DNA from 2 places in the Rahnella sp. 2050 genome. Region 1 is predicted to be linked to the other one. Evidence: predicted binding sites of a transcription regulator. Region 1 holds the regulator's gene; the other holds the start of a gene.
What was found. The regulator LexA, encoded in region 1, represses DNA repair genes until DNA is damaged. The targets are predictions, from matches to a motif close to TNCTGTATGTACATACAGNA.

Region 1 (6,081 bases):
AGTCCGGGCGTTTTGTTTTTTTAATCTGATGTCTGGCGCTAATACGGGTTAATGATCGGTATCGCGTACATCCATCTTCGGTTCAGCCGGTGGCTCCGTTGCTTGCGGCAGCTCAGAAGGCATTCCCGCACTCTCGATAGTTAGCTTGATATCCGGTGTCATCAGGTCGCTGAGCATGATGTAAATCTCACGCGTTTGTTCCTGAATGGCATCGCCGGTGTCACTGATATAGCCTTCTGCGCGCAGTGTGCCGACCAGCGTCGAGAACACAGCTTTATCGAAGAATTCAGGGGCATTGATACCGTGCAGCACGGATAAACGCTGCGCCATAATCCGGCTCTCTTTTTCCAGTGCACCGCGGTTGATGCTTGGGTTATTGGTGAGCAGGGAGAAGGTAATCGCGTAACGTTGCAGCGTTTCACGTACGCCAGCCGCCAGCAACTGGAGGGTGCGGATACGGGCCGGATTAAGTGTCAGCTCATCATCTTCAAGGTGAATGATTTGCTGACGCGCCAGTTCCAGCGTCAGAACATCCAGCACTTGTGGCAGCTCAGGCGTATCGAAATGCATAAACAGTTCGGCTTTGAGCATCGGATAAATCAGTTCGACCTGATGCAGTAATTCCGCGCGGCTGACCTGGCGGTGGTGCATCACAATGCTTGAAATCAGTGATGGCAACACCAGCATATGATGGATGTTGTTGCGGTAATACGTCATCAGCACGGCCTGTTCGCGAGGCAGAACGATGATGTCGCCAATGTTGTCTTTCTCAACCTGGAACTTATTCATGTTCAGCGCGTGATCAAGCAACTGGTCAGCGGTCAGATCAGGCACCGTCGAATCCGCGTTGTAAGGCACGTTACGCAGCAATTGCAGATAACAGTCGATTTGCTCGGTCAGCTGTTCGCGTGTCAGTGAACGCTGACGGGAGGCCAGCAGCGCGGTACAACACAAGTTCATGGCATTGGCTGCCGCTGAATTGTTGATGCGCACCATGATCTGTTCTGCCAAATCCTGCACTGTCGGCGTCAGCCAGCTTGGACGTTGTGCTTCGATCGGGTCGATGGCTTCACGCCAGGTTGGCACGTTCTGGTTCAGGTAAGTGGTCAGATGCAGCGGCTCACCGAAGTTCACGTAACCCTGGCCGAGATTACGCAACTTGCGCAGCCCGTTCAGCATCTGTGTCAGGCTTTCTTTCTCTTTGGTCGCACCGCGTAATTCTTTCGCGTACGTACCCACTTCCATGACGTGCTCATAACCGATGTAAATCGGTACCAGCGTAATCGGGCGTGAACCGCCGCGCAGCATGGCCTGAATGGTCATGGCCAGCGTGCCCGTTTTCGGCTCCAGCAGACGCCCGGTTCGCGAACGCCCCCCTTCCACAAAGTATTCCACCGAATAACCGCGGCTGAACAGTTCGCCCAGATATTCACGGAAAACCGTCGAATAGAGCTTGTTGCCTTTAAAGGTTCGACGAATAAAGAACGCACCCAGACGGCGGAAAATCGGGCCAGCCGGCCAGAAATTCAGGTTGATACCGGCGGCAATATGCGGCGGTACCAGACCCTGATGATAGAGCACGTAAGACAGCAGCAGATAGTCCATGTGGCTGCGGTGGCAAGGCACATACACAATTTCCTGACCGTCCAGCGCTAACTGGCGTACACGCTCGGCATTATTAACGTTGATGCCTTTGTACAAACGGTTCCACGTCCAGCTCAGCACACGGTCAGAGAGGCGCACGGCTTCATAAGAGAAGTCAGCGGCAATCTCTTCCATCAGGGCGATGGCGTTTTGTTGGGCTTTTTCGTGGGAAATTTTCTTGCTGCGGGCTTCGTCTTCAATCGCTTTCTCAATGGCTTTTGAGGCCAGCAATTTATTGAACAAATCCTGACGTGCCGGAAGGCGCGGACCAACCGCAGCCAGACGCTGACGGGAGAAATGCATCCGCGCCACACGTGCCAGTTTTTGAGCAATCGTCTTATCTGTGCCGTGTTCCGTCGCCATATAACGCAGGGAAACGGTATTGGAGAAACGGACGAAACTGTCCCGCCCCAGCCACAGCACAGCGAAAAATTTCTGGATACCGTTCAGCACGCGCAGATGCGGCGTGTCGTCCTGACCTTCACGGCCCGGTGCACGACCAAACATTACCGACACCGGCAACATCTGAATGTCTAAATCCGGATTATTGCGGTGCAAATCAAGGTAGTCGTGGAACAGCTTTACGGATTCCTGCTTCGGCGTGTAATAAGAGAATACGCGCGGGCCTTCGGCTATAAAGACATGGCTTGGTAGCAGGGTGCCGTCAATTTCCAGCGGAATAAGAGGATCAGGCAGATTCTGCGCCAGACATTGCGCACGCAACGTCAGCAAATCGGCTTTGGAATTATAAGGTAATACGTACAAAATCGGCCGCGTCGGGTCTAAATGCAACTCGGTAACCGGATCTGAAGGTATGACCTTGCTCTTTACCAGCAATGAGAGTGGTAAATTCAATAATGTGTAATAAAGTCTACGCCAACCTGACATAAAAACGTGAAGCCTCTTGTTAGCAATTTCGCCGCAAGGATACCAGAAAGATCCGTGGAGATCTGTGGTCATATAAAAGCTAAAATGCTGCAAACACTCTAAGGATCAGTACCCGAAATGGCGAACCAAGTCACCGGATTTACCCGAATTTATAAAGCGGCCGGCTATTCCTGGAAAGGATTCAAAGCGGCATGGCAAAACGAAGCGGCATTTCGCCAGGAGGCCAGCGTCGCTATCCCGTTAATTTTGCTATCTTTCTGGCTTGATGTCAGCACCATTGAACGTATCCTGCTGGTGGGATCCGTCGTGCTGGTCTGTGTCACGGAGTTGCTCAACAGCGCGGTGGAATGTGCAATAGACCGCATCGGGCCTGAGTTTCATGTGCTTTCTGGTCGCGCAAAAGATATCGGCTCTGCTGCCGTACTTCTGACCATCATATTGGCGATTTTTGTCTGGGTCAGCATCTTTTGGTCGCGATGGTTCTGATTTGGAATCTGCATTCCAGGAATCAACGTTATGCCCTGTTTTTATTCAATCTTAGGTTTTCATTGACCGTTTAGCTGTATATACTCACAGCAAGACTGTATAAACAACCAGGGGGCGGAATGAAAGCTTTAACGACCAGACAACAAGAGGTCTACGACCTTATTCGCGATCATATCTCCACCACCGGTATGCCACCAACCCGCGCAGAGATTGCATCACGTCTGGGGTTCCGTTCTCCCAATGCGGCGGAAGAGCATCTTAAAGCGCTGGCGCGTAAAGGTGTTATTGAGATTGTTTCCGGTGCATCACGCGGCATTCGTCTGCTGATGGAAGAAGAAGAAGGTTTACCGCTGATTGGCCGCGTTGCCGCCGGTGAACCGCTGCTGGCGCAGCAACATATCGAAGGGCACTATCAGATCGATCCGGCAATGTTTAAGCCGAGCGCCGATTTCCTGCTGCGTGTCAGCGGTATGTCGATGCGTGATATTGGTATCCTTGACGGCGATCTGCTGGCCGTGCATAAAACGCAAGACGTGCGTAATGGTCAGGTTGTGGTGGCCCGTATTGATGATGAGGTCACCGTGAAACGCCTGAAAAAACAAGGCAGTGTGGTGCAGTTATTGCCTGAGAACAGCGAGTTTCAGCCGATCGTGGTGGATTTGCGCGAGCAGAATTTCAGCATTGAAGGCTTAGCCGTAGGTGTTATCCGCAACGGCGACTGGATCTGACCTTCGTACTTCGAGCTATCTCTGCGTTGGCTGCCTTCGCGAACCCCGGTCACATACTTGTGTATGCTCCCGGCGTTCGCTTAGTTGCCGCCTTGATATAACGCGAATTACTCGGTCAGATATGACTAAGTCAGAAATTGCTGTGTCAGATAGACAAGACTAAAACTAATTGAATATGGATGGCGGCCGCCTCTGGCATCCATGTGAATTCAAAGAGAAATGCGTTTCTCTCATCATCGCCCCTTTCGGGGCGATGTCATTTACAGGCATAACCTGAACCTCCGGCATGAGATTCTCTATGCAACATCATTCCCTGCGACACACACTCAAAAACACCTTTTTAAGCCCTGCCGATAAAGCGCTCTGGATGCTGGCATTGCCGATGATTTTTTCCAATATCACGGTGCCGCTCCTCGGCCTGGTGGATACCGCAGTGATCGGTCATCTCGACAGCCCGGATTATCTCGGCGGCGTGGCTGTGGGTTCGATGATCACCACTTTCCTTTTTATGCTCTTACTGTTTCTGCGGATGAGTACCACCGGCATGACCGCTCAGGCGCTGGGCGCGAAAGATAATCAGCTTCTGGCGCGTGCTTTTGTACAACCCTTCCTTCTGGCTGTACTGGCGGGCGTCATTATTGTGGTATTCCGTCATCCGCTGATGGAGCTGGCGTTTCACATTGTCGGCGGCAGCCAGCCCGTGCTTGAACAGGCGAGGCTGTTTATCGAAATCCGCTGGTTCAGCGCCCCGGCTTCATTGGCGAATCTGGTGATCCTCGGGTGGTTGCTCGGCATTCAGTACGTTCGCGGGCCGGTGATTTTGCTGATTGCCGGGAATTTGCTGAATATCATTCTGGATCTGTGGCTGGTGATCGGGCTGGGCTGGAACGTGCGTGGCGCAGCCATGGCGACGGCAAGCTCCGAGTATTTCACGCTACTCATCGGGCTGTATTTCGTCTGGCGGGTGATGAAACGACGCGGTATCACCGGCGCAGAAATCACCTCCGCGTGGCGTGGTAATTTGCGCCGTCTTCTCGGGCTTAACCGCGACATCATGCTGCGCTCATTACTGTTGCAGCTTTGCTTTGCATCGCTGACCGTTCTGGGCGCGCGGCTGGGCAGCCACATTGTGGCGGTCAACGCCGTGTTGATGAACCTGCTGACATTTACCGCGTTTGCACTTGACGGTTTTGCTTATGCTATCGAAGCGCATTCCGGTGAGGCATTCGGTGCCCGCAACCGCGAAAAACTGCTGAATGTCTGGCATGCCGCGTGTCGTCAGGCCGGGCTGGTTGCGCTGTTTTTTGCTCTGATTTACGCGCTGGCGGGTGGGGCGATCATTGATGCGCTGACATCATTACCGGAATTGCGTGAGCTGGCGGACCGATATCTTGGCTGGCAAATTATACTGCCGCTGGTGGCTGTCTGGTGCTATTTGCTTGATGGCATGTTTATCGGCGCAACGCGTGGGCGGGATATGCGAAACAGCATGCTGGTGGCGGCGCTGGGGTACGGGCTGACATTGTTCACTTTACCGCTGCTGGGCAATCATGCGTTGTGGCTGGCGCTGACGGTATTCCTCGGGTTACGCGGGATTTCACTGGGCTGGATATGGCGTCGTTACTGGCGGCATGACACATGGTTTTCGTCTCCGTCGCACTGATTTTTCAGCTATTTTCAAAGAAATAAGCGCAGCTTTGTCGTTATTTCATGCTTTAGATTAATCCTAATAGTGGTTTTTATCCCTGTTTAAGGAGGATTAATCGAGATTCTCTACTAACCTTTAAAGTGTTAAGGACGAGCTGCAAGACGAAATGCAGTTCATAAAACCCAAGGTAACAGGAGATATTTTATGAATAAGGACCAAGCCGACGGTAACTGGAAGCAGTTCAAAGGGAAAGTGAAAGAACAATGGGGCAAACTGACTGATGACGACCTGACAGTGGTTGAAGGTAAACGTGATCAGTTAGTCGGTAAAATTCAGGAGCGTTACGGCTATCAAAAAGATCAGGCCGAGAAAGAGCTCAATGAATGGGAAACCAAAAACAAATATCACTGGTAAGACGCGACTCCCCCTCGCGTGCCAGTGACGTATCCTGAGATTTAGCTGCTCCTACCCGGAACGCTTCAGGATACGGGTACACGGATGTACCCAACCTCTTCTCTGTACAAAACATCCTCCTCTTACGAGTCACCTTCAAAACCTTAAAACCCGATCATTCAGCGTTTTTTCACCACAATACTGTGGTCGTGATCGCAATGGTCATGGCTGTCGCAGGTTTCTACTACTTTGCATTCTGCACATAAGCCATGCGCTTCAACGACGGAATGGCGA
Region 2 (6,081 bases), on a different contig from region 1:
CGGTTTTCCCTGGATCCAGGCAGGTCCCAGCTTCTCGAGACGATCCAGCACCAGCTTGCGCATTTCCTGACGGATAACACGTCCGCAAATAAAGCCCACCTGTTCACGCAGCCAGGTGACCACAGCGCGCAGAACAAACGTCAGCGCCATTAACAGGAAACTTTGCAGCAGGGCATCACGCGGTGTGTGGTCAATGATCAGGCTGTGCAGTAATCCGGCCATCAGCCAGGCTTGCGCGAGGATCAGCAAACCGGAAAGTAAACCCAGCATCATAGACAGACGGATCCAGCCTTTGGCGCGTGAGCTTTGTTGTTTTAACCAGCGGATAAGTTCTTGTTGTCGTGTTTTATTCATCAGGCATCAGTCTGTGCAGCAATCCGGATGGGAGGGCGCTCATGTTACATGCTTGGCTCAACACTGAAAACAATAAGGCGGCAATTAAGCCGCCTTATTCGTTACTCTTTGTATGGACTCTTGGTCCGATAACTAGCCGCAGGCGTAATTATAAATCCGGGGCTTGAGATAAACCGTCCAGATAGCGTTCTGCATCCAGTGCGGCCATACAACCGGTTCCGGCAGAAGTGATCGCCTGACGGTAGATATGATCCATAACATCGCCCGCTGCGAAGACGCCCGGAATACTGGTCTGGGTGGCGTTGCCATGAGAGCCGGACTGCACTTTGATGTAGCCATCTTTCAGTTCCAGCTGGCCTTCAAAAATGCCGGTATTCGGGCTGTGGCCGATAGCAATGAACACGCCCGCCACATCCACTTGCGATTTCTCATCAGTGCGCACGTCGAGCAGGCTCGCGCCTGTCACACCCATCTGATCGCCGACCACTTCATTCAGGGTCTTATGGGTATGCAGAACGATATTGCCGCTGGCCACTTTGTCATTCAGACGATCCACCAGAATTTTTTCTGCACGGAAGTTGTCACGACGGTGAATCAGATGCACTTCAGAGGCAATATTGGCCAGATAAAGAGCTTCTTCAACAGCGGTGTTGCCACCGCCGACAACCGCGACTTTCTGGTTGCGATAGAAGAAGCCATCACAGGTTGCGCAGGCTGACACGCCGCGACCTTTAAAAGCTTCTTCAGAAGGCAGACCGATATAACGTGCTGAAGCGCCGGTTGCGATGATCAGCGCGTCACAGGTGTATTCACCGCTGTCACCGGTCAGGCGGAACGGACGGTTCTGCAAATCGACTTTGTTGATGTGGTCGAAAATGATCTCAGTATTAAATTTGGTGGCATGCTCATGCATACGTTCCATTAAGCCCGGACCGGTCAGACCCTCCGGATCGCCTGGCCAGTTTTCCACTTCGGTAGTGGTGGTCAGCTGACCGCCTTTTTCCACACCGGTAATTAATACCGGATTGAGGTTTGCACGCGCAGCATAAACCGCTGCGGTATAACCCGCCGGACCGGAACCCAAGATCAATAACTTACTGTGTTTAACCGTACTCATGCGTAATTCATCTCCGCGATGGCGACAAGCGATAAACCGATTGTAGGGAAAACGGCGCAGTAAAAAAAGTAAACTCAGATGTTGTTAACGATTTGTCTGATAGTTTTTACTGCGTAACCCGCGTAAAAAGGATTTCGCCAATATTGATGAGGCAGATAACTGTTTGATGGATAGGATGAAAAACCAGCATTCCGGCGACCGATCGTTGTGAACGTTGTTCATCAGAACGCGTTAATTTAGCCACAATTCAGGATTGTTTGTAGGGATTTGGCCGAAATAATGGGTGAGATGCGTTGTTATTGTTCATAGATAAAAGACAGCTAAAAAGGGGGCGTCCGCTTTTCAATCTGGCACGTTCTTCTGATTTTGCTTCTTTTACTTTGACAATCCGCTGTGCATTTGCGAAAACATCAGGGGAAGAAGAAATTAACTGCCTGTCTGTGACTTGAATTTATGCAATTGGCTGCTACGGACCCGTCCTGGTATTGCTTTTTGGTTTTTATGTCGCAGCAGGGTTTAGTGAATCAGGTTGGTGGTTTTCAATCTATTAATTTCACAAGGTTATTTCTTTTGAGTATCCGTTTTATGGCCGTGTTCCTTTTGACAGGGGATCAACGCGGCTTTTGGATGCGTAAACCTTAATCATCGGGTCTTCGCTTGGGACAACCCTTAGACATTGAAGTTGGCTGGGGTATGGCAGGTGCAGGGAAGGACAGCAGAGAGACAATAATAATGGTAGACAACAAAAAACGTCCGGGAAAAGATCTCGACCGTATTGACCGTAACATCCTCAACGAATTGCAAAAGGATGGCCGGATTTCAAACGTCGAGCTTTCCAAACGTGTGGGATTATCTCCAACTCCATGTCTGGAGCGCGTTCGTCGTCTTGAACGTCAGGGCTTCATCAATGGTTATACTGCATTGCTCAACCCGCATTATCTGGACGCATCGTTGCTGGTATTTGTTGAGATTACCCTCAATCGCAGCGCCCCGGATGTGTTTGAACAGTTCAATGCGGCAGTACAAAAACTCGAAGATATTCAGGAGTGTCATCTGGTTTCAGGGGACTTCGACTACCTGTTGAAAACCCGCGTACCTGATATGTCTGCTTACCGTAAGCTGTTAGGTGAGACTTTACTTCGTCTGCCAGGTGTTAACGACACCCGCACCTACGTGGTGATGGAAGAAGTGAAACAGACAAATCGCCTGGTCATTAAGACCCGGTAATTGTTCTGGTGCAAAACCTTGTCATTTTAGCTACACTCCTGTGTATCTATACAGCTATGGCGCCGGGGAGTCTCGGCGCTGTTGCTTTTTCTCAGTTCACAGGAACCTGGAGAGCCTTTCTTGAGCCAGGAATATACAGAAGATAAAGAAGTTACCCTGAAAAAACTGAGCAATGGCCGCCGTCTTCTGGAGGCTTTGCTGGTTGTGGTAGCGATTTTTGCTGCTTATTTAATGGCGGCATTGGTGAGTTTTAACCCCTCTGATCCAAGCTGGTCTCAGACAGCCTGGCATGGGCCAATTCATAACTGGGGCGGTGGTGTAGGTGCATGGATGGCCGACACGCTGTTCTTCATCTTTGGCGTATTTGGTTACGCTATTCCACCTATTATTCTGTGTCTCTGCTGGGCGGCTTTCCGTCAGCGGGATAAACAGGATTTCGTCGATTATTTTGCCCTTTCGCTGCGCCTTATTGGCACGCTGGCGCTCATTGTCACGTCTTGTGGTCTTGCAGCCGTCAACGTTGATGACCTGTATTACTTCGCTTCCGGCGGTGTAATCGGCAGTTTGCTCAGTACCGCGATGACACCTTACTTTAATAATGTGGGGGCGACTCTGGTGCTGTTATGCGTCTGGGCTGCTGGCCTGACCTTATTTACCGGCTGGTCCTGGTTGACGATCGCCGAAAAGATCGGTGGTGCCGTGCTGGGTGTAACAAATATCGTGACCAACCGGTCCCGTCGTGACGATGATTATGATTACGACGAGGAGGACGATCCGCTACTGGAAGACGATGACGCAAAACCGGCTGCTAAAGTCGCGCCGGCCGTCGCTGCTGCAGCGGCTCCTGCAACTGCCGAAGCTTCCGAAGCTGATGAAGATGACGTGCTGTTCTCTGCGCCTTCGGTGAATGAACCTGTAGCGCAGGCATCTTCTGAGGCTACCGCACCTGCTGCGAGCGCGGCTGTTGCTGAACCGGTACAGGCAGCGGATCCTTATGCTGCTGAGCCGCCGGTTGCTAATATTTCACCGCAGCCAGCACCGGCAACGGCCATTCCGCCGTTATACAATTTCGAGATCCCGGAAGAAACATCAGTTCCGCGCCATCCGCAGCCCGTTCAGCAATCGCCTTCACCAGCACCAGTTGAGCGCAGAGAGGAAGATGGTCCAAGTCTGGGCAACTGGCAAACTGCCGTGGAGCATTCCCGTTCTCCGTTTGATTTCAGTTCAGCAGTGCCTGATGCCGCTCAGGCGGCCAGCGTGGCGGCCACCGCAGCACTGGCGACCGGCCTTGCACAGGCAGGGCAGTCCACGGCATCTTCCGCTGGTAACACCTTTATGCCGGCCTTCAGTGCTGTGAGCGATGAAAATCCACAGGTGAAAAAAGGCTTTGGCCCTGAGTTGCCGCGTCCTAATCCGGTGCGTATACCTACACGCCGTGAGCTGGCCTCGTATGGCATCAAGCTGCCTTCTCAGCGTATGGCAGAACAGCAGGAACAGGCACAGTCTGCGACGCATAGCGATCCACAGATCCAGGCAGACGTAGAAGCGCTACAGGAAGCAGCATTGCAGCAGGCGTTTGCCGCTCAGCAACAAGAGCGCTATGGCGATGCGGTCACTGAAAATGAACCTGATGAAGAAACTGCCTTGCAGGAAGCCGAATTGCGCAATGCGTTTGCTGCGCGTGAGCAGGCCCGCTATCAGCAGGATGTCGAACCGCTAAGCGGCGTGGTACAGCATCATCATTCACAAAATCAGCAGACTGAATTACCGGCTGTTGCTGATGATTTTGCCGCTGCGGCCATGAAACTCAGCCAGCATGATGCATTCAGCTTCTCACCAATGGCTGACCTGGTGGACGATACGCCTTCTGAACCGCTGTTTACATTGCCGGCACAAGCGGAAGAAGAACCGCAGCCTGCAACGTTTGCACAACAACCTTATCAGCGCGCTACGTCTTCTGAGCCCGTACAGCATGCGCAGGAATATGAGGCTCCACGACAGTCTTCGCCATCGGCGCAGCCTGATATGGATAGCCTGATCCATCCGTTCCTTATGCGTAATGAACAGCCGCTGGTGAAACCGACCACACCGCTGCCATCACTGGATTTGCTGACCTCACCGCCGGCTGAAGCTGAGCCTGTGGATGAGTTCGCGCTGGAACAGATGGGAAATCTGATCGAAGCGCGTCTGAATGATTACCGCATTAAAGCCGATGTCGTGGGGAAATTGCCGGGGCCGGTGATTACCCGTTTCGAACTGGATCTGGCGCCGGGCGTGAAAGCTGCACGTATTTCTAACCTTTCGCGTGACCTTGCCCGTTCATTGTCTGCGGTTGCGGTGCGTGTTGTGGAAGTGATCCCGGGCAAACCGTATGTCGGCCTGGAATTACCAAACAAGAAGCGCCAGACGGTATATCTGCGCGAAGTGCTGGACTGTGCGAAATTTAAAGAAAGTACGTCGCCGCTGACAATTGTGCTGGGTAAAGATATTTCAGGTGAGCCGGTTATCGCCGATCTGGCGAAAATGCCTCACTTGCTGGTGGCCGGTACGACCGGTTCCGGTAAGTCCGTCGGCGTTAACGCCATGATTCTGAGTATGCTGTACAAGTCTAAACCTGAAGATGTGCGCTTCATTATGATCGACCCGAAAATGCTCGAATTGTCGGTGTATGAAGGTATTCCACATCTGCTGACCGAAGTCGTTACTGACATGAAAGATGCAGCCAATGCGCTGCGCTGGTGTGTCGGTGAAATGGAACGTCGCTATAAACTGATGTCGGCGCTGGGTGTGCGTAACCTTGCCGGTTACAATGAACGTGTTCTGGAAGCGGAGGCGATGGGACGTCCCATTCCTGATCCGTTCTGGAAGCCGGGCGATGGCATGGCTGCTGAGCCGCCGTATCTGCAGAAAGAACCGTTTATCGTGGTGCTGGTCGATGAGTTTGCTGACCTGATGATGACCGTCGGTAAAAAAGTTGAAGAGCTGATTGCGCGCCTGGCCCAGAAAGCCCGTGCGGCAGGTATTCACCTGGTTCTGGCGACTCAGCGTCCTTCTGTCGATGTTATTACCGGTCTGATTAAAGCCAACATTCCGACCCGAATTGCCTTTACAGTTTCGAGTAAAATTGACTCCCGCACCATTCTGGATCAGGGCGGCGCAGAATCACTGCTGGGGATGGGGGACATGCTGTATATGGCACCAAACTCCTCGATTCCGGTGCGTGTTCACGGTGCTTTTGTCCGTGATCAGGAAGTGCATGCGGTGGTTCAGGACTGGAAAGCGCGCGGTCGTCCAAAATACATCGAAAGCATTGTTTCCGGTGGTGAAGATGGTGAGGGTGGCGGTTTAGGGCTGGACGGTGATGAAGAGCTCGATGCGCTGTT

Region 2: the regulator LexA is predicted to act here: its motif matches at 2,735-2,754, upstream of ABIC79_RS04375 (DNA translocase FtsK 4TM domain-containing protein).

Annotation. Positions count from the first base shown of each region.
Region 1 covers NZ_JBEPKE010000002.1:26,123-32,203, forward strand. The annotation lists gene plsB (glycerol-3-phosphate 1-O-acyltransferase PlsB) at 49-2,532, opposite strand; gene ABIC79_RS07365 (diacylglycerol kinase) at 2,650-3,018, shown strand; gene lexA (transcriptional repressor LexA) at 3,138-3,746, shown strand; gene dinF (MATE family efflux transporter DinF) at 4,045-5,409, shown strand; gene ABIC79_RS07380 (CsbD family protein) at 5,599-5,808, shown strand; gene zur (zinc uptake transcriptional repressor Zur) at 5,967-6,081, opposite strand, start outside.
Region 2 covers NZ_JBEPKE010000001.1:984,449-990,529, reverse strand. The annotation lists gene cydD (heme ABC transporter permease/ATP-binding protein CydD) at 1-354, opposite strand, end outside; gene trxB (thioredoxin-disulfide reductase) at 503-1,471, opposite strand; gene lrp (leucine-responsive transcriptional regulator Lrp) at 2,204-2,698, shown strand; gene ABIC79_RS04375 (DNA translocase FtsK 4TM domain-containing protein) at 2,819-6,081, shown strand, end outside.